DNA from 3 places in the Aeribacillus sp. FSL K6-8210 genome. Region 1 is predicted to be linked to each of the others. Evidence: riboswitches for the same ligand, from Rfam matches in the RefSeq annotation. Region 1 holds a riboswitch; each other region holds the start of a gene.

Region 1 (10,807 bases):
AACGAACAAGCTTTTCAATTTTTTCGGGCATCGGATTTTTCATTGAACGAACAGCTGCTTCTACACTGTCAGCGATACAAATAACGGCAATCTCCCGCGTTTGCGGCTTCGGACCCGGATATCTAAACTCACTTTCCAAAATAGGCTGATCACTATTTTCTTGGGCTTTATGGTAGAAAAATTTTAAAAGCGATGTTCCATGATGCTGCAGAGCAATATCGATAAATTCTTTCGGCATTTTATGCTTCCTTAACATTTCTGCTCCCTCTTCAGCATGAGCAATAATAATGTTTTTGCTTAGCTGAGGGGACAATTTATCATGCGGATTTTCCATGTTCATTTGGTTTTCAATAAAATAGCGCGGCCGTTTCGTCTTGCCGATATCGTGATAGTAGCTTCCAACTCTTGCCAACAATCCATTCGCACCGATCGCTTCGCAAGCAGCCTCGGCTAGATTGGCCACCATTACACTGTGATGATAAGTACCAGGCGCCTCCGTTAATATTTTCCTTAATAAAGGATGATTCGGATTCGACAGTTCAATCAGCTTCATCGTCGATAAAATGCCAAAACCTGATTCAAAAAAAGGCATTAAACCGATTGTCAAGACGGAAGAGATAACACCTGATACAATCGCCATAAGAAAATAAGAACCGATCTCTAGATTCGAATAAATTCCATTTTGAATGAATAAAATAGCGGTGATCACAACAATATTAACAGCCGAAACGAAAAGACCAGCTTGTAAAATTTTCGAACGGACGTTATGTTCCCCTAGAAACAGAATGGCTGCGATGCACCCGCATAAGTAGTAAAGACCAATTGTAAAATTAAATGTGCCAGTGACTCCATCATTAAAAATCAAGCTTCCGCAAAAAGCATATATAATGCTTGTCACGAACGCAAGGCGGTCATTAATCAAAAGCTTTGTCAACATGACTCCCATCAGCACCGGGACAATAAAGCCGATATGAGAATAGTCCATTTTTTGAAATAAGCTGATAATCTTCATGACCGTTAACGTTATCGCTAGGATGATGGTAAAGAGAAGCAATGACTGGTTTTTACTCGTAAAGAACGAGTTCTTTTCTTTTTCAAAAAAATATGCAAGATAGATCATCACTAATAAGACTAAAATGAAAAGACCAATGATCGGCTGAAATGTGTACTTATTATCTAAAAGGCCCAACAATTCCAGCTTTCTATATACTTCCCTGTCAATTAATTGGCCCTCTTCGACTATAATTTGACCTTGCTTAATTTGAACCTCCTGCACTTTTTCTTTTGCTTCTTCCCGCTTTTCATCTGTTGATTTAGGGTCAAATACATAATTGGAAATAATTGCGCTGCGTCCAATCTCTTCAGCTGCTGAGCGTATCTTATCCGGCAAATTCACGTTTTGAAGCCGTTCTTTCACTTTGTTTCTCGCTTCTTCTAATTTTTCAGCCGAAATCGGCTCGCTCATCGTTTCATTGACAGCCGTAACAACCGCATCTTTCGCCAGCGTAAGCTGTCCTTCATTTGCACTTAACAACGATGTATATACGCTTTCAGGATATTTATCATACATATCTCCTAAACTGCTTTTAAGCCTGTCAAGCTTCTCTTTGCTGCTCATTTCGGCATTAGATGAAGCCTCCATGATGGCATCAAATAAAGATTCGACCAAATCCACACTGTTGTCCGCATATTCTTTTTTTAGCACATATTGATCTTCCACGCTTTCAGCAGCTTCTTCTCTTCTCTTTTCCGTCATTTCCTTATCGACAACGGTAACAGGTGCGTAAATCGTTTGGTCGGATACTGAAAATAATTTGGCATCAAACGTGTCCGGTTCTACATTGCTGTATAAAACGGTAAACAAAATTACTCCAATAACGGGATATAAGAAAAGATGAAGGGATTTCATTTTTTTCAAAAAATGGAATATCGGCTGTTTCCTGTCTTTGCGATCCATTTTTCTTTTCATTTGTCACAGCACCTCCGATCAATTCTATGCAAAAATGACCCGGTCATGATGAGCGGGTCTTACTGATCATCTTTTTCATAAGCCTCAATAATTTTTGAAACGAGCGGGTGCCGCACGACATCAGTTTCCTTTAAATATACGAATGAAATGCCCCGAATGCCTGATAATTTTTCATTCGCTTCAAGCAGTCCTGATTTTACTCCTTTTGGCAAATCCACTTGTGTCAGGTCGCCTGTAATGACCATTTTGGATCCAAAGCCTAAACGGGTTAGAAACATTTTCATTTGCTGAGTTGTTGTATTTTGCGCTTCATCTAAAATAACGAACGCATCCTCAAGTGTTCTTCCGCGCATATACGCCAATGGAGCAATTTCAATAACTCCTCTTTCTAACAAGCGCTCCGTATGGTCCACGCCTAAAATATCGTGTAGAGCATCATACAAAGGCCTTAAATAAGGATCTACCTTTTCTTTTAAATCGCCGGGCAAAAAACCTAAATTTTCACCAGCTTCAACGGCCGGCCGCGTTAATATGATTTTATTTACAAGCCCATTTTTCAAGCAATGGACGGCCATGACAACAGCGAGAAACGTTTTTCCTGTTCCTGCTGGACCGATTCCAAATACTAAATCATGCGTTTTAATTGCTTGAAAATACTTTCGTTGACCTAGTGTTTTTACACGAATGGTTTTTCCTTTTGCATTTTTCGCAACTTCTTCATCGTAAAGGGATTCAAATTCATCGATCTTCCCACTTTTCGCCATTTTTGTTGCATAAAGCACGTCTTGTTCGTTAATCGAAATTCCTTTTCGAATAACCGAAAGAAGGGATTTCAAGATGTCTTCAACCAGTTCAGCTTTTTCTTTATCTCCTGAAACATATACCGCTTCACCGCGCGAAATGATCGATACGTTTAACTCTTCTTCAATTCTTTTTAAATGAACATCATGAATCCCAAATAAATTAATGGCTTCATTCGGATTTTCTAAACTCTGGCTGATTGTGACTAAATCTTCTGTCATTCTCTAATCTCCCTGAACCCGTTTTATTTTTACAATGTTTTCAATAACTTGGAAGTGTATTTTCAATCTTACTTTACCATTCTCGACGTCTTCGTGCAAAACTTTTTCGCCAACAATTTTCACATCTTTTCCAAGTTTTCGAAATAAGTCATTTTTCCCGGCAGCAATCGCTTGCCGTTTCGCTTCATCCACAGAATATTTTCTGTGAAAGGTTTCCGTCTCACGAATCGTTTCTTTCTTATAGTTAACTGGAAGATCCCATTTTAAAAATTTTAATGGACGCTCGTCTCGCTCCACCGCATATTGCGGATATTCCGATTCATCATTGCGAAACATCCCCCAAATAGGAAGGGAAAAAGAACGAAAGGAGAGAAAATGCTTCGTGACTGACTTTCCTGAAAATAACTGGAAAGTTGTTTGAAGCGGCACCTCCACTGTTGAAATATACCAAGTTTCGCCTAATATTTCTCCGTCTGCTGCCACTTTTCGTATTTTATCACCTTCTCCAACTACACCGGAAACTAATATTTGTCCTTTTCTAACAAAATCATGAACGTCTACTAAAGGTTGTCCTTTTTCAACATACATTTTTGCTATAACAGCTTCCTTCGCGGCCACTAAATGCCTCGGACTCTCCACTTTGCTTTTTTGCTCTTTTTTCTTTTCGGCTACTTCCAGAGAATATGTCGTTCCTTTTAATTTGACACCGATCCATGTTATATCATCTATTTGGCTCATCAAACGATTTTGAACTGTTTGATTGCTCGATGTCAAAAACTGAAACGTCCCTCTTTTAATTCCTATTTTGTCCAATTCTTTTTGTATTAAATGCTCTGTTTTCGGACTAGCCCCTTTTATTTCAATATGCCAAATCATGTTGGATAAAAGAAATGTAGTGGCAATGAACAGAACAATTCCAATAACAAATCCAAAATTTCTCCATGATTTTTTTAATAAAAATGGAAATCCTATCCTTTGGTGAAAGGTGCACTTACATTCATGTTTACGAACTACTTTTCGTAAAGCCTGTACATCTTTAAGGCGTATAAAAAAAGAAATTGCACCGTTTTCCAGCCGCTTTACATTTATTGTGACAATGCCAAGCCGCGTGCAATCGTTCAACATTCTTTCTGAGCCGGTTCCTTCCGCTATTACCTGAACGAAGCCTGTAAAATATAACAACCAATTGTTCCGCATCCCGATCCCCCTACTGATCAATATATAATACTTGTTCAATTTTCCCTTCTACAAGGAGCTCTTCTGGCAATATCGCTTTCATCACAAAATCGCTTCCTTTAATGAGCATCTGGCCTTGCTGCAGCAAAACTCGAATCTCTTTATCTGTAAAGGAAAGCAGTCCTTTATGATTTTCTATATATATATGCAATGTACCGATCATCGTAACACGGGGAAGATCCATCATGACGTCAGCTGGTATTTGCAATCCTTCTGTCAATATGCTTTTTATTCGCTGATGCCATTTTTTGCCCATAAAAGAACCCCCTTCATCCTCATATTTATGAGAGACAAAAGGGGATTAACACCATTAATTCATTTATTTTATGAAATTCGACCGATGGGGCTTTTTGGATCGGGGTTCATCTAAAATGACGCTCCAAATGACTCCTTTTGCAGCTGAATGCATGTGTAAAGCTGATGGTTTCTGTTTTTTATTTTTATTATGAAAAGATTTCATATTCGATTTGTCTTTTTCAGCTTTTTTTAGTTGGCTGGATAGGCCTGTGTGTACATTTTGAATTTGATTCCATTCATTTGGAGGGCTTGTCGAAACATTTTTAACCCTTTGTTTTATTTGTTTTGCAGCTTGTTTCCTTTTTTTCTGCTGCTCTTGATCTTTTTTATTTCTGCCAAACAAAGAAGAAATAATCCCGATTAAAATAACAATGAACAGCGGATTTTCAAATATTTCCATATGACACCTCCTTTGATGGACAGAAAGATCATTCTTCTTCATCACCAGCAGAGTTTTTTGTCATTTTTCCGATAGAATCACGCATATTTGTATCAGCGGTAATGTTTTTGATGTTCATATAATCCATAACTCCAATATTTCCTGATTTTAAAGCTTCCGCCATTGCAAGCGGAACTTGCGCTTCCGCCTCAACAACTTTTGCCCGCATTTCTTCAACTTTAGCGCGCATTTCCTGCTCTCTTGCCACCGCCATCGCCCTGCGTTCCTCCGCTTTAGCTTGCGCGATGTTTTTGTCTGCTTCCGCTTGATCTGTCTGCAGGATCGCACCGATGTTTTTGCCGATGTCAACGTCCGCGATGTCGATGGATAAAATTTCAAAGGCTGTTCCTGAATCGAGTCCTTTGTTTAAAACTGTTTGCGAAATCATATCAGGGTTTTCCAGCACTTTTTTATGATCATCAGAAGAACCAATGGTGCTGACAATTCCTTCACCTACACGTGCGATAATCGTTTCTTCCCCGGCACCGCCAACAAGCCGGTCGATATTGGCTCGCACCGTGATGCGGGCTTTTGCTTTCACTTCAATTCCGTCCATGGCAACCCCTGCAATAAACGGGGTTTCGATTACTTTCGGATTTACGCTCATTTGAACGGCTTCAAGCACGTCTCTTCCCGCTAAATCAATCGCAGCACAACGTTCAAAGCTCAATTCAATATTAGCTCTTTCAGCTGCAATTAATGCGTTGACAACTCGATCGACATTTCCTCCTGCCAAATAATGGCTTTCCAATTGATTTGTTGTGACATCAAGGCCGGCTTTATGCGCTTTAATTAACGGATTGATCACTCGACTTGGAATGACTCTGCGCAGCCTCATTCCAATAAGAGTCAAAATACTGATGCGAACGCCAGCTGCCAGAGCGGAAATCCAGAGCATAATCGGCACAAAAGAGAACAAGATGCCAAGCAAAATAAGACCTAATACGATAAGACCTAGTAAAAGAAAAAATGATACATCCATGTGATATACCTACCTCCTATTCATTTTCATTAATAGCTCTTACAACAATTCGTGAGCCTTCTACTTTAACAATTTTCACTTTTCTTCCTTTCTCAATATACGTTCCTTCTGTCACAACATCCAATCTTTCCTCTCCATCGGTCATTACTGTTCCTGCCGGTCGTAAAGCAGTCACAGTTACACCCGTTTTCCCAATTAAATCTGTACGATTTTGATTGGATACATAACCTTTCTCCGTGCTGATTGAATCATTTAAAATAATTTTTTTAAACCATTTCATACGCTTACCAATCACCTTTGACATGATGAATATTGTGAATATCGAAATGGAACCGGCAATAAAAAGAGAAACCGCCATATGTCCTATATGATCAGCTGCTAAAAATAAACTTAAAAGGACTGAAAGAAAACCGATTGCTCCAATAATTCCTCCTGGAACAAACAACTCTGCAATTATAAGCAGAACCCCAAGCACGAACAAAACAACCGTTTCCAATCCCGCAAGCCCTGCAATAAAATGACCGAAGAAAAACAAAAACAGTGCCAATAGTCCAATAAAACCAGGAATGCCAAACCCAGGAGTGTACAATTCTAACACAAACCCTAAACCGCTAATCGTTAATAATATCGGAATGGTATACATGTTTGTTACAAAACGGGCTATTTTTTCAGCAAACGTCTCCTCAGTCTCCTGGACTTTTGCACCTTCCATTCCGATCGATTTCAAAAGCTCTGCCCGGCTTTTGGCGATGCCTTCACCATACCCGACTTCCATCGCTTGTTTTGCTGTTAATGTTAGTAATTCTCCTTTTTCTGCACCATATTCGGGCATATCCAAGCTGCTGTCTACCATCGCCTCAGCGAACATAGGGTCTCTGCCATGAACCTCAGCAGCATTTCTCATCTCTGCTTTCCAAAACGATTGCACTTTTACTTCTGCAGCATTGCCATTGGAGTCAATGACAGCCGCTGACCCAATGGTACCGCCAGGATGGTAATATATTTGATCAGCCCTTAATGCTATATAAGCCCCTGCAGAAATCGCATGTTTATTTACATAAGCGATTGTTTTGATATCTGTATCCATAATCATTTTGCCTATTTCTATCGCTGCCTCTAAAGCACCGCCAGGAGTGTTCAATTCAAAAACAATGACATCCGCCTTCTCTTTTTCCGCCTCCTGAATGGATCGTTTAATAAAATGCACCAACCCTTTTTCAATTGTATTTTCAATCGGAATAAAATAAACAGTTTTCCCTTCAGCTGATTTGGCATCAAAAGACGCACAAATAATCGACAAGATGAGCAGCAGAGCGCAAATAGCGAAAAACTTATTGTTTGATTTCAGGCCTCTCCCCCCTTATTTTTTGCCTAATATTATTACGGACAATTGTGCAGAAAGTTTCAAAAATCAACAATTCTGCAAACAAACATGAAACGAAAAAATATTTTCATTATTTTTCATATTATGTTACTATTAAAAAAAATATATAACCATCTACTAGGGGTGTCCAATTAGCTGGACTGAGAGAAGAACGCGCCTGAAGTTCTTCAACCCTTTGAACCTGATCTGGATGATGCCAGCGTAGGGAAGTAGGTAGCGGGAGTATTTTATTGCCTTCTTTTTCTATATTGAATTGATCGGGTTCGTGCTAAAGCGAACCCGTTTTTATTTTTCACGTCCCATCTCCCCTCCTATTTTTCTATGCACATCTTCAGATAAAAAAATGGAGGAGGAGAAAAATGAAACATTATTTCGAAAACATGCAGTTTCCAGCAAGCAAAAAAATTTATGTGACTGGGTCAAGACCCGATATTCGGGTTCCGATGAGGGAAATTCAATTAACTCCCACGAAAACGGAAGCGGGAACGTTTGAAAATGAACCTGTAAAGGTTTATGACACGAGCGGTCCCTATACAGATCCTGATTTTCAGGCAGATATTCATAAAGGTTTGCCGGCTGTACGCAAACAGTGGATTTTAGACCGTCATGATGTTGTAGAATATGACGGGCGCCAGGTAAAGCCTGAAGATAATGGATTTCGCAATTGGGAAGATCACAATATTGCCACACCTTTTCATCGAAAGCCTTTCAAAGCAAAAAAAGGTGCTGTCGTTACACAAATGCACTATGCAAAAAAGGGGATCATCACCCCAGAGATGGAGTTTGTGGCGATTCGTGAAAACATAAATCCTGAATTCGTTCGTCAAGAAGTCGCTGCCGGCAGGGCCATTATTCCGTCCAACATTAATCACCCGGAAAGTGAACCGATGATCATCGGCCGGAACTTTCATGTAAAAATTAATGCCAACATTGGCAATTCAGCTGTAACATCGTCAATCGAAGAAGAAGTTGAGAAGATGCTTTGGGCCATCCGCTGGGGCGCTGACACAATTATGGACCTGTCAACAGGAAAAAATATTCATGCAACAAGAGAATTTATCATCCGCAACTCGCCCGTGCCGGTTGGAACCGTCCCGATTTACCAAGCGCTCGAAAAAGTAAATGGCGTTGCTGAAGAGTTAACATGGGAAATTTACCGTGATACATTAATTGAGCAAGCAGAACAAGGGGTCGATTATTTTACTATACATGCCGGCGTGCTGCTTCGCTATATCCCTTTGACCGTCAAACGGACGACCGGAATCGTATCCCGCGGCGGTTCGATCATGGCGCAGTGGTGTATGGCGCATCATCAAGAAAACTTTTTATACACTCATTTTGAAGAGATTTGCGAAATTTTAAAAACATATGATATTGCCGTTTCATTAGGTGACGGCTTGCGTCCCGGATCTATTCGAGATGCCAATGATGAAGCGCAATTTGCCGAATTGAAAACGCTCGGTGAATTGACGGAAATCGCCTGGAAACATGATGTCCAAGTCATGATCGAAGGCCCTGGGCACATTCCGATGCATAAAATTAAAGAAAATGTTGATTTAGAAAATGAAATTTGCAAAGGGGCTCCTTTTTATACCCTCGGTCCATTAACGACCGATATTGCTCCCGGCTATGATCATATTACGTCAGCCATTGGAGCAGCCATGATCGGCTGGTACGGAACGGCCATGCTATGTTATGTAACTCCGAAAGAGCATTTAGGCCTTCCCAATAAAGAGGATGTGCGCCAAGGTGTTGTTGCTTATAAAATTGCAGCCCATGCCGCAGATTTGGCAAAAGGGCATCCAGGCGCCCAAATAAGGGATGATGCTTTATCAAAAGCCCGTTTTGAATTTCGCTGGAACGACCAATTTAATCTTTCTCTCGATCCTGAACGGGCACGCGAATATCATGACGAAACTTTGCCGGCAGAAGGAGCGAAAATTGCCCATTTTTGTTCTATGTGCGGTCCAAAATTTTGCTCGATGAAAATTTCCCACAATTTAAGAAAAATGGCCGGTTCAAGTGATTCTGATTTCGTTCAGGAAGGTTTGAGGCAAAAAGCAAAAGAATTTATAGAGGGCGGGTCATCCCTTTATCGATAAATAATTTTCAAACTAATGCTCCTAGAAGCTTTAATGGCTTCCAGGAGCTATTCATTCATTAAACGTTTGATCAATCCCGCTGGTTCAATCGGAGCTAAACTTTTATGATATTCATCCACTTTCGATAAAAATTTTGATAGCTGCTTAGATTGCAGCGCTCGAATAATGGAGGCCGAAATATTTGTTTCCTCTTGCCAATTTCGAAAATCAAACACCATCCCGAATTTCGTTAATTTCTCCAAATTTATTTCTTCCTGTCCTGGAAGAGTGTGGTATACAAATATAGGAATTTTTTTGTATAAACATTCGCTGATTGTCACACCCCCGGGCTTTGTCATGATAAAATCGACGCGATTGTACAGATCGTTCATTTGTTCTCTTGAAGAGATGTAAGGTAAAGGAGTAATTCGTGGATGGTTTTGTTTTATTAATCGATCATAAAGCTTTCTGTTTTTTCCGCATAACACCATATAATGGATATCATCATCGCGGCTGATTTTTTCCGTTATCTTCTCTATTGAACCGACGCCTGAACTTCCTCCCGAAATTAATCCTCGATAAAAACGCATGCTATGTACATGTTCATCTTTCCTTTTTGTAAAAGTTGGGTGAATAGGAATCCCTGTAACAAAAATCTGTTCTTTATTTATACCTTTTTCGAGCAAATAATCTTTCATATATGAGTGACCGACAAAATGATAGTCAATTTCTCTTTTTCCCCAAAGATGATGAATAAAAAAATCTGTGTATACATTGATAACAGGGATGTTGATTTGAGAAAAGGCTTTCAGCCTGGCAAGCAAGTAGGAAGGAAGAGCATGAGTACAAACAATCATTTTCGGATTCAATTCATCAATGATCTTTTTTAAATGCCGGAGAAAAAGTGCCTCATAATGGAAAAACCTTTTGCCGCTCTTTTGTTCCGCGAGCACTGACCTGTGGTACATATGGCTGTATGATTTAGGAAAACGGCCAATCCATTGCAAATAAAAGGAAGATATCAGCCTTTCTATTTTTCCAAATTTCGATGACAAAAGGTCCATTTTTTCGCAATGAATGTCAGGATCAAGCCGTAACAACCCTTCCATTAGGGCATCAGCTGTTTGATGATGGCCTGAAGGTATGGTCAAAAAAGGAAGATATAAAATTTTTTTCATATCGCTCACCATTGTTATTGATGGAGTTCTTTAAAAGTTTTTTCTTAATTTCGCATGGCTATTCGAAAAAAATTTCTTATAAATAAAAACAATTCGTATGCTAAAAAATAAACTGTAAGAAAAAAAGTGAAAGGTGTTGCAAATGGGAAGGTTGAGATATTGTTTTTTTAAGTTTTGGTGCCTATTGGATCCCATTTATTACCTTTGTTCGCGGCTTGA
Region 2 (10,807 bases), 1.7 Mb from region 1:
GCTTCTTTCCGATCATCAAACGATTTTATCTCGATGCCCGTGATCGCTTCCGCTTCCGGGATGTTCGGCGTCACAATAAACGAAAGCGGAATTAAGTCGTTGATGAGCGCGTTGATGGCAGACTCTTCAAGTAATGGATGTCCGCCTTTTGCAATCATTACTGGATCAACGACAATTTTTTCCCATCCATGCTTTTGAACTTTATTTGAGACGATTTGGATGATTTCTTGATTAAAAAGCATTCCTGTTTTGACCGCATCTGGCGATAAATCTTCAGCAATTGCATCAAGCTGACTGATCACCCCTTCAATCGGAACAGGGTAGACGCCATGAACACCTAATGTGTTTTGAGACGTAACGGCCGTGATCACGCTCATTCCGTATACATCCAACTCCTGAAAAGTTTTCAAATCTGCCTGAATTCCCGCGCCTCCTCCTGAATCGGACCCGGCAATCGTCAACGCTTTTCCGATGGTCATAAACACACCTCCATTTAAGCTCCGAAGTAACGTTGATAAATAGCTTTTGCTTTCTCTTCTTCCTTAGTGCCGTGAATTAATGCTCTTCCGTCTTGAAAAAGCACAACGCGGAAATCATCCGCCTGAAAGGAAATTAAATAAGCATTTCCTTTTAAGTCTTTCACGATCGGACGCAAACGATTGGTAATTTCTGATAGCGAAATCTTCTGTTTTTGCTGCGGACGTATTTGTACGGTATTCCTTCCGCACAAAACCGCTGTTTTTAATCCATTTTCAACCGACAAATATGGATATGTCGGGTGATGTCCGCACGATGGGCAGTCGGCCTTTTTTAATTTTGTCATGTCCACTGCAGAATGCTCCCTTGTCCAAACATCAAATGAAACTAACTTCTTGGACACCTCTCCGCTGACTAAATATTTCAGTGCCTCTGCTGTTTGATAAGAGGCGACGATTTGCACCGCCGGGCTGATCACGCCAACTGTATCGCACGTCATTCCGTCAGACGGAATCGCTTGGAGCATACAATGGAGGCATGGTGTTTGTTTCGGAACGATGGAAACGGTCATTCCATAACTTCTCACTACTGCCCCATAGATCCAAGGTATTTCGTGCTTCATCGCTAAATCATTGATGAAAAATCTCGTTTCAAAATTGTCAGTCCCATCGATGATAAGGTCGACATCCTTTACATGTTCAATAAAATCAATTGAGAAATCGCCCACAATCGCTTCAATCGAAATGTTCGAATTGATTTCCTGCAAATGTTTTTTGGCAGCAACCGCTTTTGGCAGCTTTTGTTTCGCATCCTCTTCCGTATACAGCTGTTGACGCCCGAGATTGCTCCAATCGACATAATCACGGTCAATGATGGTTATTTTGCCGATTCCAGCACGGGCTAACATTTCAGCGCTTGCGCAGCCGAGTGCCCCAGCTCCAACAATGAGCACATGGCTTTTCAGCAATTTTTTTTGTCCCTCTTCTCCAATAGGAGAAAACAAGATTTGGCGAGAATATCGTTCCATTATGTCGTTAACATTCCTTCCGTTGGACTGCTTGCTTGTGCATACCGTTTTTTCGGAATGCGTCCTGCTTCATATCCAAGTCTTCCTGCTTCAATCGCCAGTTTCATTGCCTTCGCCATTTTCACAGGATCTTTTGCACCGGAAACAGCTGTATTTAATAAGATTCCATCTGCTCCCATCTCCATGGCGAGTGCGCAATCTGCCGGCGAACCGATTCCGGCATCAACAATGACTGGAATATTGGCTTGCTCAATAATAAATGATAGATTGAGAGGATTGACAATTCCTTGGCCTGATCCGATCGGAGATGCTCCCGGCATGATGGCATGAACCCCTAATTCTTCAAGCTTCTTCGCCAGAACAACATCGTCTGAAGTGTATGGAAGAACAATAAACCCTTCATCCAATAACATCTCTGATGCCTTCAATGTTTCAATCGGATCAGGGAGAAGCGTTTTATCATCTCCAATTACTTCCACCTTAATCATATCACATAATCCTGATGCTTTAGCAAGTTTAGCGATTCTGACTGCTTCCTCCGCAGTTTTTGCCCCGGCCGTGTTCGGCAGAAGCGTATATTTCGATAAATCCAACATTTCTAAAAAATTTGGCTGAGAAGGCTCGTAAATATTCATTCTTCTGACGGCAAATGTCAAAATTTCAGCACCTGAGGCCTCCACCGCTTCTTTTTGTATCTCAAAAGACGGATATTTTCCAGTTCCTAACATTAATCTCGACTGAAATGTTTTATCTCCTATTTTTAACATGAATCATCATCCCCCTCCAACAAAATGGACAATTTCAATTTGATCACCATCATGTAATGTCTGGAAGCTGTATTGTTCTTTTGAAACAATTTCACCATTTCGTTCAACGACAACAATTCTTTCCTGTAATTGAAAAAAGTTCAGCAAATCTTCAATGCTTCGAACACTATTCTCCACTTCCATCTGCTGGCCGTTGATGCGAAGTTTCACCGTTTCATCACCTCCCTTTCGCATCAGAAAGCAATCGGTTTAAAGAAAAGCTATGAACATAACGCTCATATTGATTCGTTTTCAAAATCATGTCTTTTACGATCAAGCTTGTAATCGGCGCTAGAAGAATGCCGTTTCGATAATGACCGGTCGCAAAAAAGATTCCCTCATGCTCCGGGTGCTCGGCAAAATACGGCCAGCCGTCAGCTGTTTGCGGCCTGAGCGACGACCAAGCACTAACGACCGGTTCAGACCCGATTTCTGGCATAATTTTCTGAACCTTTATCATTAATTCGGATACTCCTTTGACTGTCGGATGCGTATCCCAGTCGTTTTCATAAGAAGTTGCTCCAATAATAACGGTGCCGTCTTTTTTCGGTACGATATAACAGTGCTCGTAAAACACTGTTTTGTTGATCACCAGTTTTTTCGGTTTTATGGCTAAGCATTCTCCTTTAACGGGCTTCATTGGATTTCTCAGCCCCAGCTTTTCAAAGAAAAAGCCACTCCAAACTCCGCTTGAAACGACGACTTTTCCACATATAAAAACTCCTTGGGAAGTGACAAGCTTGTATGCTTTTCCCTCTTTAATCACGTCGAAAACAGGACATTGTTCAAAAATAGATGCACCATATTTTCTAGCGCCTTTCGCATATGCCTGGCAAACAGATGAACCTTTCACTTGGCCGTCATGCTTAAGCCAAAGAGCTCCCACAATGTCTTCAGAAACATGTGGCTCATTTGCCAGTACGTTTTCCCTTGAATGCCATTCTAGCTCATCCTCATCTGCAAGCGATTGCAGAAAGCGGCCTTCATCCTCAGTAAATGCAAGCCGATACATGCCTTCCTGCACAAGCTCAATATCCACACCAGATTGCTCCAATAATTCTTTTGCAAGGCTCGGATATAAATTTCGGCTCTCTAAGCATAGCTCAAAAAATATGTCTCTTTTTTCATTTTCAGAATGGGCACCCAGCATTCCTGCTGCAGCGGATGTCGCTTTACCTCCGATTTCGCCGCTTTCAAACACGGCGGTCTTCAGCCCTGCTTTTGATAGCTCATAGGCGATCCCTTGGCCGATGACCCCTCCCCCGATGATTCCAACATCAAAAACGTTCATTTGAAAAAGCTTCCCCTTTCCTGAAAAGTTTGGCAGCGCTCTCTGGATCTTTCGAAGAAAAGATATAGGACATAACGGCAATACCGCTTGCTTTTTTTTCTAAAACCTTTTGCATATTATCAGGCGTGATCCCACCGATGGCGATAATAGGAATATTGACGTGTCCAACGATTTTCCCAAGCAAATCTGTTCCCTTTGCCGGAAGTCCTTTTTTACTGTTCGTTTCAAAAACGTTTCCGAAAAAACAATAGTCTGCTCCGTCTTTTTCTGCTTTTACCGCTTCATCTAATGAATGGACGCTGACACCGGCTTTTATTTGCGGAAAAGCGCTTTTCACTTTTTTTACCGGCAGGCCGGTTCCCGGAAGATGAACATTTTGAACGCCTGTTAGGAGCGCAACATCGAGCCGATCGTTGATAACAAGCTGTTCTCTCCTTATCCCGTTTGCCAAAAGCTGTTCTACGAGATGAATGATCTCACATGGTCTTTTATTTTTTTCTCGTATATGAACGTAATCAACATGATCTGATATGGACAAAATTATGCGTATTAGCTCGTTAACTGGTTTTGTTCCGTCTGTTACGGCATGAAGCTCCAACATTGTACATTCCTTTCATGAGAAAGACGCTCACACTCGTCTTTCAAGGTTCAAAACTGGAAAGCAGCTGTCCAAGGGTGAGACTGGAAACAATAAAAAACCACCTTCCTTGCTGGAAAGTGGTAATGGAATATCAGACATATGTTTCAAATTCCCACTTCCCTACGCTGGCATCATCCAGATCAGGTTCAAAGGGTCTTAAAGTCAACACTTTAATCTCAGCCTTTCCAAAGGCTCCCCTAGTGGATGCTTATTAAATTTTCATACTAATTTCATGCTATCACAATTTGTTTTGTTTGCAAATATTATTTACTAAATTCCAGCTCATCTTTTAACTCATTTACATATTTGCGGGAACCCGTTACAATCAAGCGGTCCCCTTTTTTCAATTCGGTATCGCCGTGAGGCACAATGGAATCTTCACCTCGAAAAATCCGGACAAAGATACAATCTCCTGTAAACGGAAAGTATCGAAGCTTCATTCCATCATATTTTCGGTTATTCATATTAATTTGATAAAGAGAGTTGTCTTGGTTTGTTAAGATCCGCATAACGCCAGGCGATTCGATCAAAGCCCTGAGCAGCGTTTTTGTTGACAGCATGACGGAAAATACGCTGATCCCCTTTTCTTTTAATATTTGATCCAACTCCGGGGAAGAAATAGAGGCGATGACCTGTTCTACGCCGCATTCTTTTGCATATGTCGCAATTTCCGCATTTCTTTCTTCATCCCCAGTAGCCACTACCACTATATCAGCTTCCATTATGTGGTGTTCATTCAATGATTCTATCGAATAGTCTTTCAATTCTTCAATTTTAAACACCGATTGAGCAGTCCCGTTTTCAATTTTGTCTTGCTGTGTATGATATACGGTTGCTTCATACAAATTTTTGTCCAATTCTCTTGTGACTGGAAGGGTCATTTGATTTGCACCAATAAAAGCAATTTTCTTTTTTGGCTGCACCGCCATTTTTTTAGGGAATAATTTTTTAAATCCTATCGGCGTGATAATGCTTGTTAACACGGCAACTACTATTAGTGCGTCAGCCATTTGCTTATCAATCAGTTCGATTCGCTGTCCAATTTCAGCTGCCGCAATAACTAATGATAAAGTAGCAGTCAACAAGAACGCCGCCGCAATCGTTGTATTCGTATCATACCATTTTCTCAGCACAAAAACGGGAATAAACTTTGAGATCAAGAGGGCGAGAAATAACAAAGGAATTAACAAAAGAAGGTTCGGATCTTTGATCAATTCCCATAAATCCAATTCCACCCCTACCATGACAAAAAAGATCGGGATTAAAAAACCGTAACCAAACGAATCTAGCTTTTGCACCAAGTCTGAATTAGGCGATAAAAGCGAGACTAAAACTCCCGCAAGGAAGGCGCCTAAAATATTTTCTGCCCCAAGCGTTTCCGATAAACCTACAAGTGCGAGAATTAACGTAAAAACCGCCCTTGTTCCAATTTGAACCGTTCCTTTTGACATCGTTTTAATAAAGGATCGACTTTTAAACCTTTTGCCAATGAAGTAAAGCAGTACGCCTGCTGCAAACAAAAGAAGCAGAAGCCACGTATTGCTTTCTCCTTCGCTGTTTAAGGAGACAAAAACCGCCAGCAAAATCATGGTGACAAGGTCGGCTATGACAGCAACCAGCAAAATAATTTGGCCGATGTTTGTTTTCATAATTTGCTCGTCTTTCAGCGTCGGCACTACTACTCCTAAAGAAATCGTTGAAATCACTAACGTCATGAAAAAGGCATTGCGGATAAATCCCATCCACATTAACAAATACGATAAAAGTAATGAAACAACGAAAATGCCAAGAAAAACAATTGACGCAACCAAAAAAGTATGAGGAGCTTTTTTTCCGTTGGGCAGCTTTTCTTCTTTTTTCTTCTCTTTGGAGAAAATGGTGAAATCAATCTCAAGCCCGCTTAAAAACATGAGAAATATAAATCCCAGCGTTGAGAGAGTTGACAGCCATACATCTTCCTGCACTAAATTAAATCCCGTTTTCCCGATGATTAATCCGACAATAATTTCCGCAACGACGACAGGAATGAATGCCAGTTTGAACCGATGCAGCAAAATCGGGGTTAAAAAAGCGCCGACCAGCACGATGACAAGAGAGGTTACTGCATGTGATTCCATATTGCGCCTCCTTTAGCTAATTTTGTTAGAGCAAATAGTTCATAAATAGCGTCGCCATGCCAAAATAAATCAAAATGCTGATCATATCATTAATCGTTGTAATAAATGGACCGGAGGCCACAGCCGGGTCAATGCGAAGCCTGTGCATGACAAGAGGAACAAACGCCCCGGCAATTGTCGCAACAGTCAGCGTTGACAATATGGAAAGACCCACTAGCAGTCCTAAGAAAAATTTCTGCTTCCAAATAAAAATTGTCAGTGCAACAACAATTCCGCATACTGTTCCGGTAATCAAGCCGGTTCCAGCTTCTTTGAGAATAATTTTCCACACGCGTTCGGAAGTGCCTTCGCCTGTTGCAATTCTTCTTACGGCAACAGCGAGAGCTTGTGTTCCTGTATTTCCAGCCATCCCTGCAATTAATGGTATAAAGAGCGCTAAAGTTGCCACTTTGTTCAACGTTTCTTCAAACTGGCCGATTAGGCCGGCGGTGAACATTCCTAAAAATAGGAGAATAATAAGCCATGGCAATCTTTTTTTGGCAGCAGAAACAGCATTCGGATCATATGAATCTACATCCGAGACAGCGGCCAGTTTCGAATAATCGTCAGAAGCCTCTTCGTCCAGCACATCAATAATATCATCAACAGTTATAATTCCAACAAGACGATGTTGAAAATCAACAACCGGAAGAGCCAAAAAATTGTAGTCCTTCATCTTTCTTGCTACTTCTTCCTGATCATCCGCCACAGATACCGAGTAGACTTTCTTTTTCATAATGTCAGCAATCAAAGTATCGTCTTCATGAACAATTAAATCTCTTAACGACAGGACGCCAACAAGATGTTTCTCTTCGTCAATCACATATAAATAATATATTGTTTCCGCATCAGGAGCTTCTTTCCGCAGCAAGTCCATCGTTGACCGCACCGTATAATTGGCATTAATGGCAACGAACTCAGTTGTCATAATACTTCCTGCGGTAAATTGTTCATAATCAAGAAGCTCGCTTATGCTTTTGGCAGCTTGAGCGTCCATGATGGTTAAATAGCTGGAAATTTTCTCTTTTGTCAGCTCACTTAATACATCTGCCGCATCATCAGCGTACATGTATTCCATCATTTTGGCGGCAAATGCCGGATGCATTTCCTCAAGCAGCGATTTGTAGCGGTTTTTATCATCCCTTATATTTTCAAAAACATTCGCCATTTCTTCCGGAGATAGAATTTGATATAAAAGCATTCTATCCGGCTGGTCAAGTTTTAGAAAAAATTTTGCCTGATCATATGGATGTAGCTCAAAAAACAGCGAACGGAATTCCTCTACATTGTTCTCTCTCAGCTTGTCAATCATCAACTGTCTGTATTCCGGTACATCTGTTTTAGGCTGCATAAAATCTCCTCCTTTCCGGAAAAATATCGAAAAGTTTTGTGTTTTACTATATTAACAAATCTATCTGATTTTGTCGTACATTTTTTCATAATAAAAGCATGCACTTACAGGCGCGCATGCTTAATTATTTTTTCCATATCAGGAGGAAGCTTGCAAGTATACGTCAAATTTTTATGCAAAACGGGATGATAGAAGGACAGCGACTGACTGTGGAGGGCATGGCGGTCAATTTCTTCTTTTTGTCCACCATAAAGCGAATCTCCTAAAAGCGGATGACCTATATAGGACATATGTAGACGAATTTGATGAGTTCTACCAGTTACAGGCTTTACCTCAACAACCGTTTTGTCAGAAAAGCGGCTTATGACCCGAAAATGCGTAATAGCTTTTTTCCCATCCTCCCTGACAGTTCTCTCGATGATGCTATCGTCCTTTCTTGCAATTGGCGCATCGATGATGCCTTCGTCTTCGCTGATCCTTCCATGGACAATTGCGATGTATGTCCGTTTTACCGCTCCTTTTTGCTGTTCCTTTGAAAAAAGAAAATGGCTGTAGCGATGTTTGGCTACAAGAAGCAGCCCGGATGTATCCCGGTCAAGCCGATTGACGATATGCACCGTAAGATTTTGCCGCTGTTGATCATAATAGTGTAAAAGCCCGTTCGCAAGACTTCCTGACGGATGCTCTCTAGACGGAATGGTGGACAAAAACGCCGGTTTATTTACAATAAGGCAATAATCGTCTTCATAAACAATGTCCAATGGTATGTTCTCTGGAATGAGCGACTGGCTTCTCTTTTCTTCCGGAAAATGGACGGTTACTTGATCGCCTTCTTGTAAGACGTATCGGACATTTTTTTCGTTCCCGTTAACGACAATTTTTCCACCGTTAAATTTAATATCTGTTAAAGCGGATTTAGAAATATGATGCTCCCGCAAAAATTCTCTAAGCAGCCAGCCATGATGTTCTTTTTTGATGTCCCAATGAAGCTGAAATGTCCCCATGTTTTTCTCTTTCCTTTATCTGTCGCCAATAAACGAGTCCCGGACCCGCTTCCAAAATGGGAAAGGCCGAAATCTCGCAAACCTTACCTTTTCCTGTGCGACCCGGCATTGGATGGACCTGACGTTTTTGTGAAGAAGTGTTAAATGATCGATTGTAATTTGAAAATCAACATCATTGACAGGCTTTAGCATACACGTATGGTGGTCAGGCAAAATTAACGGCGAGCCGATTGTCCGGAACACCCTGTTGTTTATGGAAGCCATTTCTGTTAATTGAATAGCCCGCAGTGAAGGATGAATGAGAGCACCGCCAAGCGCTTTATTGTAGGCGGTGCTTCCTGTCGGTGTTGAAATACACAACCCATCTCCTCGAAATGTTTCAAAGAGAAGCCCTTTAATTTCTATATTCATGACGAGAGTCCCTTCAATGCTTTTCACTGTGCATTCATTTAGCGCAAGGTAGGAGGCTTCACTCCCGCCATTATGCCGGACCACCACTTCAAGCAATGGATATTCAACGATCTGAAACGGTGTTTTAGCAATTGCAATCACCATTTTTTCAATTTCATTCGGGAGCCAGTCGGCATAAAATCCTAAATGCCCCGTATGAACTCCTATAAACGCTGTTTTATCCAATCGTTTATTATATCGATGAAATGCATAAAGCAATGTTCCGTCTCCCCCGACGGAAATCACGATATCCGGCTGATCTTCATCATATTGAAACTCGAAATCGAGCAAATAGGTTCTGATTTTTTGCGCCAAAGCATTAGATGTTTCATCACCTTTTGATGTGATCGAAAACTTCATTTAAGTATCATTCTCCTTTTTTATGTTGTTTCTGTTTTGCGTGAAAATATCGCGTGCGCTTCTTGAATTTCTCCCCGTATTTGCGACATTTCCTCATCCAGCCGGTAAGCTGCTTCAGCTGCGCGCTGCAAGCGGATTTTAATCTGTTCAGGTATGTTCCCGCTATATTTGTAATTTAAAGAATGCTCAATCGTCGCCCAAAAATTCATGGCAAGCGTACGAATTTGAATTTCAACCAAAACCTTTTTCAATCCTTCGAACGATTGAACCGGGTAGCGGGCCACAACATGGTAAGAGCGGTAGCCGCTTTCTTTATTTCGGGTTATGTAGTCTCTTTCCTCCACGATTTCCAAATCATGCCGATCTCTTAGCATTTGAACAACCAATTGAATGTCGCCGACAAATTGGCACATCATTCGGAGCCCGGCAATGTCCTGCATTTCTTCTTCTATTTTATCAAGGGGAATTTGTTTTCGCTTCGCTTTATCCAAAATGCTCGGCACAGGTTTTACCCTGCCTGTCACAAACTCAATTGGAGAATGTTCTCCTCTCAATTCAAATTGGGAACGAATCCCTTTTAATTTGACCTTTAATTCTTCCACTGCCTGCTTATAAGGCGCTAAAAATTGCTCCCATTCCTTGTAGTTCATAAAGTCCCCCCTCCTAATAAAACACGCTTTCCACCATTTTTTCCATCTCCTCGCCGTAATTTGCGTTTCCTTTTATATTTTCAAGCAAAAACTCGATCTCCTCATGAAAATGGGTAAGCAAAATTTCTTTTTCTCCCACTTTAGCATAAACAGGAAGCTCTTCATTTTTGGCTTCTTTTAAATGCGGCCAAATATCCGATGATAAATCTATGTAAAGAAAGTCAGCGCCATTATCCAATATGTAAATAAAAGAAAATTGGTCTGAATCTACCAGCATCTGTCCTTTTGCTGCAAGATTGACTGCATCTTGGACATGTTCCGTTTCGAGCAGCAATTTTTCTTCCGTTTTGCTGACAGCCAGCACTTTTATTCTTTTTTTCATGCTGTTCACCCTTCCAATCAAACATTTCAAGTTCAACTCGAATATATTTTATTGTATCATATTCATAACTGTATTACCTTATTTTGATATTAATCAAAGAGAGGAATGCCCGATGGTTCAAGAGCTTGAGATAGAATTTAAAAACCTGCTTACAAAAGAAGAATTCCACCGCTTAGCTGATTTTTTTCAATTGACCGAAAAAGATTTTGCCGA
Region 3 (10,807 bases), 1.3 Mb from region 1:
AAAAACAGCCGGATCAAATCCTAAAAACCGAAGGCGGTTTTCGCCGTCCCGAATGGCAATTAATACATGGCCAAGTCTGCTTTTGGTAATCCAAACAGATAACATAAAAATGGCAAACAAAGCGAAAACGGTAATAGCATATAAAACAATTTGTACCATTGGTGAGGATAAAGAAAACCCAAAAACGGTGCTAAAATTGGTTAATCCGTTTGTACCGCCTGTCAAATCCTGTTTGGCAATTAAAAGTGTGACGACGACAACAACGACTGCCTGTGACAAAAGAGAAAAATAGACGCCTTTGATCCGGTTTTTAAACGTAAGCATGCCCAAAACCGCTGCCAGCATAGCTGGTATGAAAATTGCTGCCATTATGGAAAAGAAAGGATTAAAGAAGGGCTTCCAAAACCACGGGAGCTCCTGCACTCCGTTCCATTCCATAAAATCCGGCAACGCTCCTTTTGAAGCCTCCAATTTTAAATACATCGCCATGCAATAAGCTCCAATCCCAAAATACACGCCGTGACCTAAGCTTAATATCCCGGTGTACCCCCAAATAAGACAGATTCCTACTGCAATGATCGCATAGCAAAGAAATTTTCCGAGCAACGCTAAGCGGAATTCGGTTAAATAAAACGGGGCCAGAAGTAAAATCAGGAAAAATAACAGATAAATCATTTGTTTTCTGCGCATAATCCGTCCTCCTAATCCAATGCCCTTGTGCGATAAGAGAAAATACCTAACGGTTTCCACTGCAAAAATAAAATGATCACTGCAAATACAATGACTTTTGCCATCGTGGCGCCGAAGGAATATTCAACAACAGTGCTAAGCATTCCAATGCCAAATGCGCCGATAATCGTCCCTTTCAATCCGCCAATTCCTCCTAAAATGACAACCATAAACGCATCGACAATATAGTACGTTCCAATTGTAGGGCCGATCGGTCCTAATAAAGTTAAGCTACAGCCAGCGATTCCGGCTAATCCAGCTCCGAGAGCAAAGCCTAGAGAATCTATTTTTCTTGTAAAAATTCCTAAACAAGAGGCCATATTTCTATTCATCGTGACCGCTCTTATTCTCAAACCGGTAGACGTTTTGTTTAAATAATAATAAAGCAAAGCGATACAAACGATTGACAGAGATAAAATTAACAACCTTTTATAAGGCAATGTAATGCCAAATATTTGCCAGCCTCCATCCATCCAAGCAGGTGCAACAACCGCAACATTCGGAGCGCCAAATATGGATCTGGCAATCTGCTGCAAAATCAAACTAATTCCCCAAGTGGCCAAAAGACTGTCTGTTGGTCGATTATATAGAAAACGAATGATTCCTTTTTCAAGCAGATAACCGATAAACGAAGCAACGAGAAATGAAATCGGTATAGCAATAAAGTAGTAATAATTAAACAAGCTTTCCGGCAAATATTTAGAAAAAATGAGCTGCATTACATAGGTTGCATACGCACCGACCATAATTAATTCACCGTGGGCCATGTTGATGACATTCATTAAGCCAAACGTTATAGCTAAGCCAAGGGCGATCAATAACATGATCGATCCAAGGCTCAACCCGTTAAACAGTTGACTGATGAAAATTGACAAGCTGTTCACTCCTATCAATTTAGATTATTCATTATTTTTAGATAATTTCTCCGCCCAAGAATAGCTTTTTAAATACGGATCCGGCTTCACCGGCTCACCAGAATTCCAAATTTCTTTAAATTGGCCGTCCGGTTGAATTTCGCCGATTCTTACTGTTTTCCACAGATGCTGATTCTCACCTTCTATTTTTACCGTGCCGCCCGGAGCTTTGTACTCGATTCCCTTCGCAGCTTCCTTGACCTTTTCAACCTCAAAAGATCCCGCTTTTTTTACTGCTTCTGCCCATAAATGAACAGCTATGTAAGCCGCCTCAATCGGATCATCCGTTACACGCTCTTCACCATAAGCTTCTTTATATTTTTCAACAAACGCTTTGTTTTCTGGTGTATCCGTTGTCTGGAAATAATTCCATACCGCTAAGTGGCCAGCTAATACTTCACCGCCGATTCCTCGAATTTCTTCTTCAGCAATGCTGACCGACATCACAGTAACATCCTTCGATGTGATTCCGGCATCCTTCAATTGTTTGAAAAAGGCGACATTGCTGTCTCCATTTAATGTATTAAAGACTACGTCAGGTTTCACTTTTTTCATTTTATTGATGACCGTGCTGTAATCAGTATGTCCTAAAGGTGTATATTCTTCGACAACTACCTCTCCGCCTTCAGCTTTTAATTGTGCTTTAATAATACTGTTTGCCGTGCGCGGAAACACATAATCCGAGCCAATTAAAAAAAACTTCTTTCCTTTATTGTTTAACAGCCAGCTGACAGCAGGCACAATTTGTTGATTGGTGGTCGCCCCCGTATAAAAAATGTTCGGAGAAGATTCCATTCCTTCATATTGAACGGGGTACCAAAGCAAGCCTTTATTTTGTTCGACTACCGGCAGCATGGCCTTTCTGCTTGCGGAAGTCCAGCCGCCAAAAATCGTCGCTACCTTATCCTGTTGCAGTAATTTCTTTGCTTTCTCAGCAAAGGTCGGCCAGTCAGATGCGCCGTCTTCAATAACCGGTTCAATTTTCTTTCCTAAAAGCCCGCCTGAGTTGTTAATTTCTTCAATCGCCATTAATTCTGCGTCCTTTAAAGAAACTTCACTGATCGCCATCGTGCCGCTTAATGAATGGAGAATACCGACTTTCACAACATCCGTTTCATTTTGTTCGCTATTCTGTCCATCGCTTGATTCCTTTTCCTCTAAAGCAGAAGACATGGCACATCCACTTGCGAAAATTACAGAGAAAACCGTTAGAAATAAAAAAATTTTTTTCATTATTGTCCCCCTTTTTAACACTTTATGTAATTTTATATAACAAAAATACCGATTCTCTTTCCTTCATACAACAAGTACGGAAAAAATGTTAACATGATTTTTCAAAAAAAATACCTCTAGGTGTTTCCCCTAGAGGCTCTTTTTCATCAAACAAACTCATTCACTTTTTGCTTCAAAATGGTTTACTTCTTGTTCCTTTTCAGAAAAAATTGTTTGACACTGTCCATCGTTTCGTAAGTTGGGACAATCACTTTACTTGGATGCTTTCGGGACTATTCAATCATTTAAATCTACCATGCAGCGATTATGAAAAAGCATTTTGCAGCCGGCTGCCATTTATTCAATATACCTTACATCTGTAACCGGGAAAAACGGAAGCATCTTAGCTGCATAGTAGCTTAACAAAATAGCGATTATAAAATAAAGGACAAAGCAAAGATCGTATTTGGAAAACCCGATTTCGTAGTAAAACGTTCTTTTTGTGTCATTCGAAAATCTTTTCGCCTCCATCGCTACAGCAATTCTGTGCGCTCTGCGAATGCTTTGCGATAGCAGCGGAATCGAGTATGCTTTCAATTTATGAAAAAAATTCGCTAAGCCTTTTCTTTGTTCAACACCTCTTACAATCATCGCTTGCCGTATTGTTTGAAACTCTTCGATCATAATAGGGATTAAACGAATGCCTGCCATAAAGCTGTAAGCATATTTAGGCTTCAACTTTAATTGCTGCATTAACGAATAAAATAAAAAAACCGGTCTTGTCGTTAACGAAAACATTAACCCAAGCAGAGCGAAGATAAGGGCACGAAATCCTAAATGAAGACCGCGATAAAAGCTTTCTTCTGTAATATGGATCAGCCCCCATTTCCACCATGTTGTCTCACCTTTTCCAAAAAAGATCATGGAGGTAGCAGTCGACACAAAAATAAGCACGAATGGAATCAGCAATAAAAGTATGCGCTTCATCGGATGACCGGTAAAAAAAGCAAATAAAAGAAAGGCGGCAACTGTGTAGTTGATTAAAAAATTAATGTTGTGAATAAACAGAACACTAATAAATAAAACGATCAGAAACAATAGCTTTAAGCTCGGGTTGATTTTATGCAGCCATGTTTCTTTTATGTCAAAATCCATTGTAGATCCCCCTATATCTGAACATACATCTGCTCATCCTCACAAGAATGAATTTCATCCTCTACGAGCTTCCCGCCTTCGATCCGCCAAACTCTTGTCGCCATATGCTTTGCTATTTGTTCATCATGTGTCACCATCAAAATGGTAGACCCTTGTTTGCGATAATGTTCTAAAAGCTCCAAGAGCTGAAACGTATTTGATGAGTCTTGCCCAAAAGTCGGTTCATCTAAAAGCATGATCGGCTGTTTTTTAATGATTAAAGCGGCAACACTCAATCTTCTTTTTTGTCCCATTGAAAGCTGATAAGGGTGTTGATGGCGGTGCTTCTGTAAATGAAATAATTCGAGCATTTCTTCTACTTTTGTTCGAATTTCTTCTTCTTTCATCCGTTCAATCCTCAACGAATAAGCAATTTCATCGTAAACTGAATTGGTGACAAATTGAAATTCCGGATTTTGAAAAACGAACGACAGCATGTTGGAAAGCTTTTTTATTTTCTTTGCTTCTTTTTCTAACAGCAAATAAGTGCCGGTCGTTTGTATAAACTGCATCAATGAATGTAACAAAGTGCTCTTTCCGGCGCCGTTTTTCCCCACTATCGCAATCCATTCACCTGCATGAACCTTTCCATATGGTACATCGATTTTGACTTCCTTCTTTCGATATCCTTTAAATTGCTCAAGCTCAATCACGACCTGTTCTTTTAAAGGGGTTTTTTTGTAATACCCCTGCTTATCACGAAGATAATCCTCCCATACACCGGGATACCAAATGCCGTCTTCGCGAATTTCTTTCCGATACCGAGAAAAAATTTGTTCTTTCGGACCGTCTGCGACGATTTGTCCTTTTTGATTAAATAAAAGTATGCGGTCGACAAAGTCAAGAACATGATCAATTTTATGTTCAACGATGATAACTGTTTTATCTTGAGCTGCTTGTTTCATCGTGTCCCATACCGCTTTTGTCCCTTCCGGATCCAGCATTGCAGTCGGCTCGTCCAAAAATAACACGTCTGGATGCAATGCTAAAACAGTGGCGATCGCCAGCCGTTGCTTCATGCCGCCTGATAATGATTGAATACTGATATGAAGATCATCAAAATGAAGGCCGACCATTTCCAGGTAAACTCGCATTTTTTCATGCATTTGTTCTCTTTGCACTTGCAAATTTTCCAAAACAAAAGCCATTTCTTCATCTACATACGGCATGCAAAATTGCGTGTCAGGATCTTGAAACACATATCCCCAAGATGACGGGGTCAAGATTTTTTCTGCTTTCATCGGCACTTCAATAGATTTTGGAATTAAACCGCTTAACACTTGCAAAAACGTCGATTTCCCACAGCCGGAAGGACCAAGAAGCAAGACTTTTTCTCCCTTATAGAAAGAAGAGGATACATCCTTAAAAAGCAAGGATTCCTCTCCAGGATATTTTAATCGTAAATTTTTCACTTCGCATACTAGATCCATGTTTGCCACCTCTAGTTCAGTGCGTCATAATCTTCATGCGACGCAGGTCTTACTAAATTAGTCACTCCTGTTGCTTCCAAAGATTTCACTAGATAATAGGCAAACGCGCCGGCAATAATGATTGAGCCAATCAATCGAGCTCCAATGAATAATAGCAAGTTCCAAAATACTAAGTCATCTATATAGCCTTTATAAAAATCCATAATTAGCGAACCAGCTGCTGAAGCGGCTGCAGCCAGCATGACAACACCGATATTAAACTTTTTATATCGAAATATCGCAAAAATGATCTCTGCAAATAGTCCTTGGACGATTCCGTATAGAAGAACCTCTATGCCGAATTCAGAGCCGGTTATAAATTCTGCAGATGCCGCTGCTGTTTCCGCTATCAGCGCTACTCCGGGCTTGCGAATAATAAGAAAGGCGACCGTCGCAGCAATAAACCACATACCGTATATGAGCTGGTCGACATGCAGCCCGATCGGCTTGACCGCATAGTAAAGCGGTCCCCATAGTTTATAAACAATTCCAAAAACGATCGAAATAACAATTGTTACTAGAATGTCTGTCAGTTTTAATCCTTTCATTATGATCAAACTCCTTTATTGACTGATTTTTGGTTCCACTTCCCATTTTTCTAAACGGTAAGCCATTTCCCAAAACGCTAATTCATATTGACTGCTGATGATAAAATGCTCTTCCATTCTTTTTAGATCGGCTTCTATCGTTTGTTGTGCGATTTCATCCAGCCTGTCAATTTGTTCTTCGACAAGCTGCTTAAACCAATCGCCCCCATAAGCCGCAATCCATTGGTGATAAATCGGTTCTTTTGGCTTCGCATCTTTTAATTTTTCGCCAATTTCGTAATATAGCCAATAGCACGGAAGTATTGCAGCAATAATATCGCCTAAGTGACCGTTGATCGCCGCTCGATATAAATGGGAAGTATAGGCGTACGCCGTTGGGGCCGGCTTAAAATTCGCCTTCTCCTCCTCTGTGATTCCCAGCTGTTTGGCAAATGTTTCATGAAGAGATAATTCCGCTTCAAATGTTCCTTGTGCATGCTGAGCCATTCGCGATGTCGTATATAAATCGTTTGCTTTTGCCGCTCCATACGATTGCACTTTTGCAAAATGGCTTAAATAATACGAATCTTGTAAAACGTAATAACGAAAACATTCAAGCGGCAAACTCCCTTCGGCAATACCTTTTACAAATGGATGATCGAAGCTGGCCTGCCATATCGGATCTGCTTTTGTTCGAATTTTTTCAGTAAATTTCATGTTCATTCTCTCCTATATTAAGAATTGATTTCGATTGGCCACATTTCTTTTCGTTCAGACATTTCCCAAAACATATATTCGTATTTGCTCGTTGTGACAAAAATATCTTCCAGCCATTTCAATTCTTCTTCCCGTTTTCCTTCTGCAAGCTCATTCATTAAATCTTTCAGCCATTTTGCCAATTCACCGAATTCTGTTGATGCGTACATTTTTACCCACTCGCCGTAAAACTCATGTTCACTGGCACCAGGAATCTCATGTAAGCGTGTGCCGATTTCATAATAGCTCCATGTACATGGAAGGACTGCGGCAACCAGTTCTGCCAATGATCCTCGCTGCGACACATTTAACATATAGCTCGTATATGCAACGGTTGTAGCAGCAGGCTGAACTTGTTCTAATTTTTCCTTCTCTATTCCTATTCTTTCAGCGTATTGACGATGCAAATCCATTTCCACTTTTAACGTCGAATGTAGAAGATCAGCAAAAACTGTCATTGTTTGAAGATTGTGAGCCTTTAAGCTTCCAAGGGCAAACAGGCGGCAGTATTCGATTAAATAAAGATAATCCTGCTCCATAAAAAAGCGAAATTTGTCGATATCCAGCGTCCCATTGCCGATTCCTTGAACAAACGGATGATGGTAACTCGCTTCCCAAATCGGTTTTGCAGTTTTATACAATCGGTCTGTAAACATTTGAATTACCCCTTTCGCAGCTTTTGTAATTGTCATCGTTTTTTCTGATACCAATCAAATAAAAACGCGATCAGCGATTTTGTAAATGTTTTTAATTGGGGGATGGACAGCTTTTCATTCACCGAGTGTGCATCTTCAAGCGTGCCCGGTCCATATAAAACGACGGGAATTCCCGCTTCACTCAGCCAGCCGCCGTCTGTCACAGTAGGGGACATCGTCAGCTTTGCTTCCTCATTAAATGCCAGTTTATGTGCTTTTTGTAATGTTTTCACTCCGAGTGAATGTTCGTCATATGAAAAAGCTGGGAAAATTTCTCCTCGATCTTCAATCATCGATGTGCCGCCCCATTTAAATTTCGGAGGATATTTCCGAAGCCATGGATCAGCCATTGCAACATGATGGATATGTTCTTCAATTTCCCGGATCACCTCTACATAATGCTCTTCCGGGTAATAGTGAACGGTAATCCAAAGGGAACATTTATCGGCCACAAAAGCGGCGTGCCTTCCACCTTCAATCACTGCAGGATTAATTGTGGCAGAACCAGGCGGAAAGCCTTTGCTCGTTTTCATCACTGCCCAATGCTGTTCAAGCTCTCGCAGTCCTTCAATAATTTTCATCATTTTTTCAATCGCGCTTGCCCCAAAAAGCTTCCCGCCGGCATGAATCATTTGTCTTCTCGTGCCATCGTGAAATGTCTCGGGGCTTTCAATCGTAATCCAGCCCGTGATCACCCCGCCCTGCCCTTGTATTTCACAGTTGCTTGAATCGACAACGATGGCAAAATCAGCTCGATATCCCCGGTCGCAGCACGATTTTGTTCCTGCTTCGCCTACTTCTTCACCGACGACGGACTGAAAAATGATATCCCCTCCCGGCTCAATGCCGTTTTCTTGCAGCAGCTTTAATGCAAACAGACTGGCAGCCATTCCCCCTTTCATATCCGCTACACCGCGTCCATATATGTAATCCCCTTTAACCGTTGCCTCAAAAGGAGGCGTTAGCCATTCTTCTCCCTCTTCGATTGAAGCGACATCAATATGCCCGTTAATAATTAAACTGTGGTAATTTTCTGGATCTTTTCCTTTTTTCGTTCCTACTACGACTGGATCTTGTTCATATAAATCCCATTGATCAATGGAAAAGCCGATGTCTTCCAAATATGAGGCGACATACTTTTGAGCCTCTTTTGCATTTCTTGCCGGAGGGCTCGGCGTTTCAAACGATACGAGTGTTTTTAGAAGATTCAGAAGTTCTTCTTCCCTTTCATCAATTTGCTGAAATAGCGTTTGTAACACGTTGTCTCCCCTTTCTTAACATTTTGTTTTGAAAAATGGTTTGCCAACCAGCCTTGTAATGCAAAAAGCCCGTTCCCAATATAAGGGAACGGGCAAGTATATACAAAACCCATAGACAGGTTTCGATATTACTGCACCACTTCCCTACGCTAGTATGATCTAGATCAGGTTCAAAGGGTCAAGGCACACGCCTTTCTCAGCCTTTCGGCTCCCCTAGTGGTATGTTAATATTATGAAATTTTCATTTAATTTCATTAAATCATAAAATATAGAAAAATACAAGCTAACGGTTAATTGATTCTTTTTGCTGTCTTTAATAATTCACGATAACCAATTCGAGTAAATTGCAAATGTTGATCAATATAATTAGCCTTTTTCAAATGCTCGATCGATTGTTCAGAAAAACTGCCGCTAATTTCCTGAAACCTTTGATTAATTTCCACTAACGAATGATTTAATATAAAATCTGCATCAAGCAGCAGGACAATCCGCTCGATCTCAGGATCTCTTTTTAAAATCAAGTTGGCAATCCGGCCTTTCATGAATGCTAGCTCTTGTTGAAGCTTTGAAGCTTCATCCTCTTTTTCTCTAATTTTGGCTCGGTACTTTTGTTTTTCTTCCTCTTCGATACCGGCTTTTGTTAATAGCTCCTCCAACAATTGCGTTTTATCAAGCTCCAGTTTATTTAATTGCTGTTCTTTTCGCGCCATTTCTGTTTCATCAGGCAGCTTTTCGTTTTGAATAGGCTCTTTTCGTTCTTCTTTCATCTTTATCATATAGTCTATTTTCCGATAGACAAGGAAGGCGAGAACAACTAAACATCCATTTAATAGCAGAGATATAAAACGCACGACGACGTCGTTAAATGCAAGCAAATAAAATAGGAAAAGGATAACGATGACAGCCAAAAGCACCTTTAATAGATTCATAATGGAAAAAGTTTGTGATTGTTTTGCCATCCACCTATGCTCCTTTTTGTTCAAACTAGCATCATTTATTATAGCATGTTGTGATTTGGAATGTGAATCATTTCTTTAGGATTGAGAGCTGGAAAAAGGATGTCAGATGAATGGTAAATGGAGATGCTTATCTTTTGAAAGCTTCGAAGCAATAAAAACAAGTCCTTTCAAAGCCGGAAAGGTATTTTTCTAAAATGAAAAACCACCTGCAATGTTTTGCAGATGGTTGAATCATTCAGCGTTTTCTGTTTCCGCTAACACCCGATTAACACGTTTTTCCAGCATTTTCATTCCGCTTCCTCCTGCTTGGAAGTGGCGAAGAATGCCGTTTTTGTCAAAAACATAATATGCAGGTACATATTGATTTTCAAAAGCATCGGTTAATTTATGTTCGTTGTCAACAAAGATCGGTTGCGTAATCCCGTGTTCTTCCGCTACTTTTTTAATATCATCAATATCTAAATCCTTTTCGGAGCGAGGCATATGAACAGCTACTACGTTCAGTTTATCTTTATATTGATCGCGGAACTCATTTACTTTCGGCATTGCTTCTTTACACAAATGGCAGCTGATTGACCAAAAATGGATTAATGTTGGTTTTTCACCGATTAATTGCTCTTTCGTTACTTCGCCATTCAGCCAAGTTGTTGCTCCGACTAATTCAGGCATTGGCTCACGTAATTTCATTTCCGCTTCCTCCTTGAAGAATGAATATCAAAAAAATAATCGTTTGAAAAAAGGCCTAACGTACTGCTAGGCCCTTTGAATGAAAAGCTTCATTATACTTTAAGCGTTTCTTGACCAGGCTTCCAGTTTGCTGGGCAAAGTCCGCCAGTTTGAAGCGCTTGAAGTACACGCAATGTTTCATCAACATCGCGGCCAATGTTGTTATGGAATACTGTTTGATATTGAAGTTCGCCTTCTGGATTGATGATGAACAATCCGCGAAGAGCAACTCCTTCTTCTTCGATTAAAACGCCGTAGTCTCTTGATACTTGATGATTTGTATCTGCTGCAAGCGGATATTTAATATCGCCTAAACCGTTCTCTTCGCGAGGAGTTTTAATCCAAGCTAAGTGTGTGTGAATTGTGT

Evidence for each region. Region 1 has a riboswitch for thiamine pyrophosphate ahead of thiC (phosphomethylpyrimidine synthase ThiC). Riboswitches for the same ligand answer to the same signal wherever they lie in the genome.
Region 2: it holds a riboswitch for thiamine pyrophosphate, as region 1 does, so the genes downstream of both, tenI (thiazole tautomerase TenI) here and thiC (phosphomethylpyrimidine synthase ThiC) in region 1, are expected to answer to the same signal.
Region 3: it holds a riboswitch for thiamine pyrophosphate, as region 1 does, so the genes downstream of both, NSQ41_RS07195 (acetylornithine deacetylase) here and thiC (phosphomethylpyrimidine synthase ThiC) in region 1, are expected to answer to the same signal.

The regions. Positions count from the first base shown of each region.
Region 1 covers NZ_CP150172.1:2,758,859-2,769,665, forward strand. Annotated here, with positions in the region: gene NSQ41_RS13375 (HD family phosphohydrolase) at 1-1,969, opposite strand, end outside; gene NSQ41_RS13380 (PhoH family protein) at 2,029-2,991, opposite strand; gene yqfD (sporulation protein YqfD) at 2,995-4,188, opposite strand; gene yqfC (sporulation protein YqfC) at 4,199-4,483, opposite strand; gene NSQ41_RS13395 (hypothetical protein) at 4,547-4,924, opposite strand; gene floA (flotillin-like protein FloA) at 4,953-5,945, opposite strand; gene NSQ41_RS13405 (nodulation protein NfeD) at 5,962-7,245, opposite strand; TPP riboswitch at 7,439-7,554, shown strand; gene thiC (phosphomethylpyrimidine synthase ThiC) at 7,689-9,431, shown strand; gene NSQ41_RS13415 (galactosyldiacylglycerol synthase) at 9,479-10,588, opposite strand; gene NSQ41_RS13420 (hypothetical protein) at 10,731-10,807, shown strand, end outside.
Region 2 covers NZ_CP150172.1:1,096,625-1,107,431, reverse strand. Annotated here, with positions in the region: gene thiD (bifunctional hydroxymethylpyrimidine kinase/phosphomethylpyrimidine kinase) at 1-479, opposite strand, end outside; gene NSQ41_RS05485 (thiazole biosynthesis adenylyltransferase ThiF) at 494-1,507, opposite strand; gene NSQ41_RS05480 (thiazole synthase) at 1,504-2,271, opposite strand; gene thiS (sulfur carrier protein ThiS) at 2,278-2,481, opposite strand; gene thiO (glycine oxidase ThiO) at 2,489-3,601, opposite strand; gene tenI (thiazole tautomerase TenI) at 3,588-4,202, opposite strand; TPP riboswitch at 4,342-4,450, opposite strand; gene NSQ41_RS05460 (monovalent cation:proton antiporter family protein) at 4,505-6,358, opposite strand; gene mgtE (magnesium transporter) at 6,384-7,748, opposite strand; gene NSQ41_RS05450 (RluA family pseudouridine synthase) at 7,853-8,752, opposite strand; gene NSQ41_RS05445 (NAD kinase) at 8,768-9,562, opposite strand; gene NSQ41_RS05440 (GTP pyrophosphokinase family protein) at 9,583-10,212, opposite strand; gene NSQ41_RS05435 (hypothetical protein) at 10,226-10,594, opposite strand; gene NSQ41_RS05430 (CYTH domain-containing protein) at 10,707-10,807, shown strand, end outside.
Region 3 covers NZ_CP150172.1:1,480,018-1,490,824, reverse strand. Annotated here, with positions in the region: gene urtC (urea ABC transporter permease subunit UrtC) at 1-690, opposite strand, end outside; gene urtB (urea ABC transporter permease subunit UrtB) at 702-1,604, opposite strand; gene urtA (urea ABC transporter substrate-binding protein) at 1,629-2,876, opposite strand; gene NSQ41_RS07220 (energy-coupling factor transporter transmembrane component T) at 3,213-4,010, opposite strand; gene NSQ41_RS07215 (ATP-binding cassette domain-containing protein) at 4,022-5,479, opposite strand; gene NSQ41_RS07210 (ECF transporter S component) at 5,491-6,066, opposite strand; gene tenA (thiaminase II) at 6,082-6,762, opposite strand; gene tenA (thiaminase II) at 6,780-7,457, opposite strand; gene NSQ41_RS07195 (acetylornithine deacetylase) at 7,490-8,755, opposite strand; TPP riboswitch at 8,880-8,980, opposite strand; gene NSQ41_RS07190 (hypothetical protein) at 9,046-9,714, opposite strand; gene NSQ41_RS07185 (TlpA disulfide reductase family protein) at 9,946-10,401, opposite strand; gene NSQ41_RS07180 (peroxiredoxin) at 10,494-10,807, opposite strand, start outside.